Linked DNA regions of Oleidesulfovibrio alaskensis DSM 16109. The protein of the gene in region 2 interacts with the protein of the main gene of each other region in a pairwise test. Links are inferred from orthologs where the notes say so. Each region holds a gene or a part of one and is shown on either strand. Other genes may lie near its edges.

Region 1 (2,904 bases), on a different replicon or contig from region 2:
AAAGCCCCACCGTAATGGTTACGTCGTGTATGAGCGCCACAAGCGCCCCCAGTGCGAAGTTGAGCTTCAGCTTCCAGCAGAGCGCAAGCGTAAGCAGCAAGGCGGCAAACACCAGACCTGCTTTGCTTATACCCAGCTGGCCCAGCAGATACATGCCGGTGGCAAGGGCCGCGGCCATGATACCCGCGGTGAACCAGCGTTGTTCAAAACGGCCTGAGATGTAAATGGCAATGAGCAGCACGGCGAAGTAAAGAGCTTCAACCGCTTTCGAGCGCAGATCGGCCCCTACTTTCGGGCCTACCATTTCCAGCCGTTTGATTTCATAGCTGGCCCCCGGAAGTTTTCCGGTAAAAGCCTGTGCAATGTCACTGCGCAGATCTTCGGGATTTTCTCCCGCCTGCGAAACGCGCACGAGGTATTCATTGTCTGCGCTGTCTCCGAAACGCTGCACGCTCAGTCCAGGAAGGTTAAGGTCTTCCAGACTGCTCTTGATGGCGGCCGGCTCGACGGAGCGGTCAAACTGCACCTGCACCACCACCCCGCCGGCAAAGTCAATTCCGTAGCTCGGGCCGCCTTTGATGAAAAGCGAAAGCAGCCCGACAAGGAGAACCACTCCGGAAAGGCACAGAGATATTTTGCGCAGACCGACAAAATCAATATTGATATCGGGCTTTATTATGGACAATCCCATGAATTCCTCTCCTTAGATGCTGAGCTTTCGGCCCTGGCGTTTCAGGCTCCAGATATCCATAAGCACGCGCGATACAAAGATAGCGGTGAACATGGAGGCCAGAATGCCGAGACTCAGCGTGACGGCAAAACCGCGTATCGGGCCGGTTCCGAACTGATACAGAATGACAGCCGCTATGATGGTGGTGATGTTGGCATCCACAATGGTCAGAGTGGCCCTGCTGTACCCTTCCTGAATGGCTGCCCGGGGGGTTAGCCCCTTACGCAGTTCTTCCCGGATTCGTTCGAAGATCAGTACGTTGGCGTCTACGGCCATCCCCAGTGTCAGGATGATGCCGGCAATGCCCGGCAGCGTCAGGGTTGCCCCGAATCCGGCAAGGCCAGCAAGGATGAGCACCAGAGTGAAACTGAGTGCCACGTTGGCAACCAGACCGGCGAAACCGTAGTAGACAACCATGAATATGACCACCAGCACACCGCCGGCCAGAGCCGCGGTGACACCCTGGTCAATGGACTGCTGGCCCAGCGAAGGGCCGACAGACCGTTCTTCAAGAATATGTACCGGTGCGGGCAATGCGCCGGCACGCAGCACAAGCGCAAGGTCGTGTGCTTCGGCATCGCTGAAGCGGCCTGTGATGCTGGCCCGCCCGCCTCTGATTTTTTCCTGAATAACAGGCGCGGAGTACACTTTGCCGTCCAGCACAATGGCCATCCGCTTACCTTTGTTTTCACCGGTCACCAGTTCAAACATCCGTGCCCCGCGGTCGTTGAAGGTCATGATGACGTAGGGCTGGTTGAACTGGTCGAAGCTGGCGCGGGCGTCCACAATATTTTCGCCGGTCATTACCGCTTCGCGGTTGACTACAACGGGTATCGAGGCACCCGAGGCGCCCCGTTCCTGCATCTCGCGGATTTCAGTTCCGGGCGGAACAATGCCTCTGGCCACATTGGCGGGATCCACATCGTCGCGCACCATCTTGAACTCAAGGTGGGCGGTTTTGCCGATGATCTGGATGGCCCTTTCCGGATCGTTAAGGCCGGGCAGCTGCACCTGAATGCGGTTGTCCTGCTGCTTGCGTATGTCGGGTTCGGCCACGCCGAACTGGTCAATACGGTTGCGGATGGTTTTAACGGCCTGATCAAGTGCCAGATTAGAAAGATACTTTTTGTACTCAGAGCTGAAGGCCAGAGAATATTTCACCCTGCCGTCGTTCAGCACCTGAGGGGGCGAAACAGTAAGTCTTTCGAACTGTTTTTTCAGCAGGCTATCCAGTTCACCCCGCTGCTCTTTTTTCAGCAGAATGAATTCCAGCCGGTCTCCTGCGACCACGCGGGGCCGCATAAGAAAAATTCCTTCGTCACGCGCGATCTCACGCAGATCATTTCCCGTCTGGGACAATGCGTTTTCCAGCGCTTTGTCCACATCTACACCCAGTGTCAGATGAATACCGCCCATAAGGTCAAGGCCGAGGCTGACTTTGTTGTCGGGCAGGATTTTCTGCAACGGGGAGGATTTGAAGGCGGGAATGCTAGGCAGTGTATAGGCCAGCCCCATCACTGCCACAACGAGTGTGAGCGCGATTCTCCATCGCAGGCCCTCTTTCATTGCAACTCCTCTATTCAGTGGGCTGAAAAACACGCCGTTGTGTACCTGCTGCTGCAGGCAGGCGTGCCTTGTCGCCCGATGCGGGGCATCAGGCTTCTTTACAACAAAAAAGCAAGCATTCAGGCAGAAAAGACCGCGGGAGGCGGTCTTTTCTGTATGCTTGCATAAAAAGACGCCGGAGCGTCGTTATTTCTTGCTGTCCTTGGCGGGTTCTTCTTTTTTGCCGTTTTTGGGATCGGCAAGACCGGAAATGAAACCGCGGCCGACTTTGACGACAGTCTGCCCGAGGTCAACGGACAGCCATTCATCACTCACTTCGACGATACGTCCATACAGGCCGCCGCCGGTGATCACACGGTCACCTTTTTTCAGGTTACCAAGCATTTCGCGATGCTCTTTTGCCTTTTTCTGCTGAGGCCGGATGAGCATGAAGTAGAAAATCGCGAACATCAGAATCAGGGGCACAAAGCTCATGATCGGGTTGCCACCCTGTGCTCCGGCTTCCGCGCCGGCACCCATGGCATAGGCCACACTAGTCGAGAACATATATCCTCCTTGCCAGTCAGGTTTCTTGCGTTGCAGCCCGCAGATGCGGGAAAACGCAATCT
Region 2 (5,468 bases):
GCACACCATAGGAAATATAGTTGCCGCCCCAGTTGGCGCTGTCCAGCAGCCTGCTGCCGCTCCATTTGGTACCTACGGAGCCGGTAAGGTCGGCGGAACCGCCCACCATTTCGGGCAGCGCAGGGCCGATGGCTTCAAGCGATTTGTTGCAGGCCTTGCGGGTGGCAAGGTTTTCGGCAGCGGCCACAATCTGCGCCAGTGCTTTTTCGCAAAGCTCCTTCCAGCCTTCGGGCAGATCGCCTGCCATGCGGCGGGTGAATTCCGCGGCAAGCGCAGGGTGTGCTGCGGCATAAGCAGCAAACATGTCATCCCATACCTGCTGGGCGGCAGCGCCTCTGGGCCGTGCGTCCCAACCTGCATACACATCGGCCGGAATCTCGAACGGAGGATGATTCCAACCTATGTTGGCGCGGGTGGCGGCTATTTCATCCGCACCCAGCGGCGCACCGTGCACTTTGCTGGAATCAGCCATATTGGGGGCGCCCATGCCTATCTTGGTCTTGCAGCAGATCAGGCTGGGACGTCCTGTTTCTGCTCTGGCTTCTTCAATGGCTTTGCGCACGGCTTCGGCATCGTGCCCGTCCACACCGGCCACCACATGCCAGCCGTAGGCACGGAAACGGGCGGGGGTATCATCGCCGAACCAGCTGTCAATACGACCGTCAATGGAAATGCCGTTATCATCGTACAGCGCCACAAGCTTGCCCAGGCCCAGCGTACCGGCCAGAGAGCAGGCTTCATGCGACAGACCTTCCATCATGCAGCCGTCACCCAGAAACACATAGGTGTGGTGATCGACAACGGTGAATCCGTCGCGGTTGAAGGCTTCGGCCAGCATGCGCTCTGCCATGGCCATGCCCACGGCCGTGGCGATGCCCTGCCCCAGCGGGCCGGTGGTAGTTTCCACGCCGGGGGTCACGCCGTATTCGGGGTGGCCCGGAGTTTTGGAATGCAGCTGCCGGAAATTTCTGATGTCGTCGATGCTGAGATCGTAGCCGGAAAGGTGCAGCAGCGAATAAATAAGCATGGAACCGTGTCCGTTGGAAAGCACGAAGCGGTCGCGGTCTGCCCAGCCGGGGTTGGCGGGGTTATGCTTCATGAAATCGTTCCACAGAACTTCGGCCATGTCGGCCATACCCATGGGCGCACCGGGGTGGCCTGATTTGGCCTTTTCCACGGCGTCCATGCTGAGTGCGCGGATAGCGTTGGCAAGATCCTTGCGGGAAGCCATCTGATCCTCCTGAAGAGTGACTGATTGCCGGTGCGTAAACCCGCGCCGGCTGGTGCATCCCTAGTCGCTTGAAGCGGGGAAGACAACCACTGAAATCATTTTTCAAAAAACGGCGGCACCGACGACACCGCGGCACCATCCGCCGGACGCGACTGTTCATCCGCACAGGAATCAAGCCGGAAGCCCGAAAAAGGGGCACGTGTTACCGTGCCCCGTTCCATTACATGACTGCTACCGGGCTGCCGCTGCCTGAAAGGCATCGTGCCGCTGACGATAGGGAGGATGCCCGAAAAAAGCAGATCCGGAGACCAGCACATCCGCCCCGCGGCGCACCAGCTCCGGTGTGTTTTCAGGATCCACGCCGCCATCTACCTGAATGAGGGTTTTCAGCCCTCTGGCGGTGATCATGGCGGAAAGTTCTTCTATTTTTCGCATGGTGAAGGGTATGAACTTCTGCCCGCCGAAGCCGGGGTTGACGCTCATGATCAGCACCATGTCTAGCTGATCCAGCACGTACTCAAGCACACAGAGCGGCGTATGCGGATTGAGAGCCACGCCGCACTGAACGCCCATGCGGCGGATTTCGCTCAGGGTACGCTCCAGATGGTTTGTGGCTTCGGCGTGCACCACCAGCATATCGGCACCGGCGTCGGCAAAATCCGCTATATAGCGTTCGGGTGCCTGCACCATCAGGTGCACATCAAAAAAAAGTCCGCTGGCTTTGCGCAGCTTTTTGATGATGGGTGCTCCCAGCGTGATGTTAGGCACAAACATGCCGTCCATGACATCCCAGTGCACCCACGAAAGGCCTGCGTCTTCAAGAGCGGCAAGTTCGTCCGCCAGCCTTCCGTAGTCGGAAGAAAGCAACGAAGGAGATAAAATCATAGTGGTTCCCCGGGACCGTTACATGCGGTCCGTTCCGGCAGCGTGCAGCATGGTGCGCAGCACCTGAAGCTCGTCTATGACTTCCCGCACGATACCGTTTTCAGCCACAGGCGCGGCAGGGGCGCATGTCTGCGGCTCCGCCTGCTGCTTCCGGCTGCTTTGCTGTTCCGCCAGCACTTTTCTGGCGCCTTCAATGGTCAACCCCTGCTCATGCAGCATGTACCGTATCTGCCTGAGCAGCGCTATGTTCTCTTCGGTGTACAGGCGCTGACCGCTTTCTGCACGCTCCGGCACCAGCTGGGGAAACTCCGTTTCCCAGAAGCGCAGAACATACGTCTTCAGGTTGAGTAATCTGGCGGCTTCGCCTATCCGGTAAACGGTGCCTGACATGCCTTCTCCCTTTGCTGGAAGCAGCACGCACCAGCCGGTGCTGCGGATGTCCGTCCGTGCCGCGGCAAGGGCATATGCCCGCAGGCGGCGCGTCAGCCACGTCCGACCATATGACGGAATGCCGACGAAACGAATGATTCCCTGCTGTTAAGCGCAACCTTCACAGCACTGTCCGGCCGCACGCCGGACAGTGCTGTGGCGGATATATGCGTCTAGATACGGACTCCCAATGCTTCCGTAAGCGATTCTGCCACTTTGTCGCGTTCCTTGTCCACTTCCTTGTCCTTGAGGGTACGCTCAGCATGTCTGAACGTAAGCCGGAAGGTCAGGTTGCGCTCCGGAGTCCCGCCTTCAGGCGTTTCCGGTTCAAACACGTCAACCAGCACGATGTCGCTGAACAGCTTCAGGCTCATGCCGCGTACATGGTCTGTCACGGCAGACACAGGCACGGAGGCAGACGCCATGACGGTGATGTCGCGCTTGACCGGCGGAAACACCGGCAACGCGCTGAACTGCACCGCCACATCGCGGCAAAGGGTACGCAGCGCGTCCAGATCGATTTCCGCCATCCACACGTCCTTGCGGGCATGATAGGCATCGGCGATATCGGGTTTTACGCGGCCTGCCACGCCCGCGCACACACTGCCCGCGCGTATTTCCACGCAGGGCAGCAGCCAGCTGTGATCCTTGCGCAGGGTAAAGGCAGCCGGACCGAGATTAAGCACGCGCAGCAGATGCTCCACAATACCCTTAAGGTCTTCGTAGCCGGCATCTTCTTCGCGGCGGGGCCAGCCGTCCTGATAGCGCTGACCGTAAACCAGCAGCCCGAGCCTGCCCGATTCACGCGCGGTAGTGTCAGACGACTGGTCGGCCTCGAATATGTGCGCCAGTTCAAACACCTGAAGTCCGGTGCTGCCCTGAGCAAGGTTGTGCCGCAGAGTGTTCAGCAGACCGGGAGCAAGTTCTGTGCGCAGCACGTCCTGCTCCGAGGTCAGCGGATTCATGATGGATATGCGGTTGCCGGCAGGCAGGCCGAGAAAATCAAGATCCTTGTGCCCCACAAAGCTGTAGTTCACAGCCTCGTTAAGCCCCAGACCGCGGCCCCATGCCTTGATACGCGCCCAGAATTCATATTCGCTGTCCGTACGGCCCTGCTCCAGCGGCTTGGAAACTTTGGGCAGCACGGGAGGAATGTTGTCCATACCGTAAACACGGCCGACTTCTTCTATCAGGTCGGCTTCGCGTTCAAGGTCGTGCCGGTGACTGGGGGCGGTTACCGTCCATTCGGGCGTATCAGCACCGCTCAGCGTGCATCCGAGCTTCTGCAGCGTTTCACGGCAGAAGCCGTCATCAAGCGATATGCCCAGAAGCGCTGCAGCACGGGCGGGGCGGAACCGCAGCTGTGCAGCCTGCCACGGAGCGGGCTCTGCACGGCATACGCCGGGACGCAGCACGCCGCCGCTCAGTTCGCACATCAGCTGGGCTGCGCGGTTCATGGCAAATGTGGAAAGCACCTGATCCACACCGCGCTCGAACCGGTAGGAAGATTCACTGCTCAGCCCCAGCCTGCGGGCTGTTCTGCGAATGGTGGCCGGTTTGAAGACGGCGCATTCCAGAAACACCCTGCGGCTGGCATCGTTGATTTCAGTGTTGGCTCCGCCCATCACACCGGCCAGCGCCACGGCTTTGGCGCCGTCCCTGATGAGCAGGTCCGATGCCTTGAGCACCCGTTCCTGACCGTCCAGAGTGGTAAAGCGCTCACCCTCCGCCGCCGTTTCCACGACGATGCGTGCCCCTTCAAGCAGGTCAAGGTCAAAGGCATGCAGCGGCTGGCCGAGTTCCATAAGAATATAGTTGGTCACATCCACAATGGCGGAAATGGGACGCACACCCACCGACTTGAGCCGGTGGCGCATCCAGAGCGGAGAAGGACAGGTGCTGATACCTTCGATGATGCGGCCCTGATACACTGGGCACTGCGCACCGTCTGCAATGGCTATGGTCACGTCACTGCCGGCGTCTTCGCCCTGTTCGCGCAGTTCAAGCTGCGGCATGGTCAGCGGCAGATCAAAGGCAAGCGCCACTTCGCGTGCCAGCCCCAGAACAGAAAGGCAGTCTGCCCTGTTGGGGGTGATGCTGATATCGAGCACCGTGTCGTCAAGCTGCAGCAGGTCGACCAGCCGCACGCCGGGTACAGAATCCTGCGGCAACACCATGATGCCGTCGGATTCGTCGGAAAGCTCAAGCTCGGATTCGGAACAGATCATCCCGCAGGAAGGCTGTCCGCGCAGCTTGGCTTTTTTGATTTTCAATCCGGAAGGCATGGTGACGCCCACTTTGGCCACCGGCACCTTCTGTCCGGCAGCCACGTTGGGCGCGCCGCACACGATATCCAGCACCTCGGTGCCTACGTCCACCCTGCACACGGACAGCTTGTCCGCTTCGGGGTGGCGGCCGCATTCAAGCACATGGCCCACTACTATGTCGGCTATGGCGTCGAACGGGCGGATAATTTCCTCAAGCTCAAGACCCAGCATGGTCAGCCGGTCGCCCAGCTCCTGTGCCGTGCCTGTATAGGGAACAAATTCCCGCAGCCAATTAAGACTAAGAAGCATCCTCGTCTCCCGTGGCCGGACAGCGAGTCCGGTCATGCAGGCTTGAATTCTGGTTTGCCGCGCATCCGGCAGGCCACGCAGCGGGGCACATGCAGCGCCCCGCAGCAAATACGCAACAGGTCATCCGCACCGGCCCGCAGGCCGCGCGGCACAACCGCATCAGGCAAACTGCCGCAAAAAGCGCACGTCGTTCTCAAAGAACATACGCAGATCGCCGATGCCGTATTTGAGCATGGTCACACGCTCCACACCCAGACCGAATGCAAAACCGGAGTAGACTTCAGGATCATAGCCGACGGATTTGAAGACCTCGGGGTCTATCATGCCGCAGCCCAGAATCTCCACCC

What was found. The genes of interacting proteins can lie anywhere in the genome.
Region 1: the proteins of pheT (region 2) and secD interact in binary tests that used the Escherichia coli proteins (3 or more experiments, as listed by UniProt). The link is inferred for Oleidesulfovibrio alaskensis DSM 16109 from one-to-one orthologs.

Annotation. Positions count from the first base shown.
Region 1 is NZ_AXWQ01000015.1:55,568-58,471, forward strand. It holds secD (protein translocase subunit SecD), read right to left. Parts: upstream 2,297-2,904; coding sequence 704-2,296; downstream 1-703. Other genes in the region: secF (protein translocase subunit SecF), read right to left, coding at 1-691; yajC (preprotein translocase subunit YajC), read right to left, coding at 2,483-2,842. UniProt on the Escherichia coli protein: Part of the Sec protein translocase complex. Interacts with the SecYEG preprotein conducting channel. SecDF uses the proton motive force (PMF) to complete protein translocation after the ATP-dependent function of SecA.
Region 2 is NZ_AXWQ01000013.1:38,589-44,056, forward strand. Bases 2,421-5,468 are described here. They hold pheT (phenylalanine--tRNA ligase subunit beta), read right to left. Parts: upstream 5,122-5,468; coding sequence 2,719-5,121; downstream 2,421-2,718. Other genes in these bases: H586_RS0108435 (MerR family transcriptional regulator), read right to left, coding at 2,421-2,506; pheS (phenylalanine--tRNA ligase subunit alpha), read right to left, coding at 5,281-5,468. In the rest of the region: tkt (transketolase), read right to left, coding at 1-1,231; rpe (ribulose-phosphate 3-epimerase), read right to left, coding at 1,463-2,116; more of H586_RS0108435, read right to left, coding at 2,135-2,420.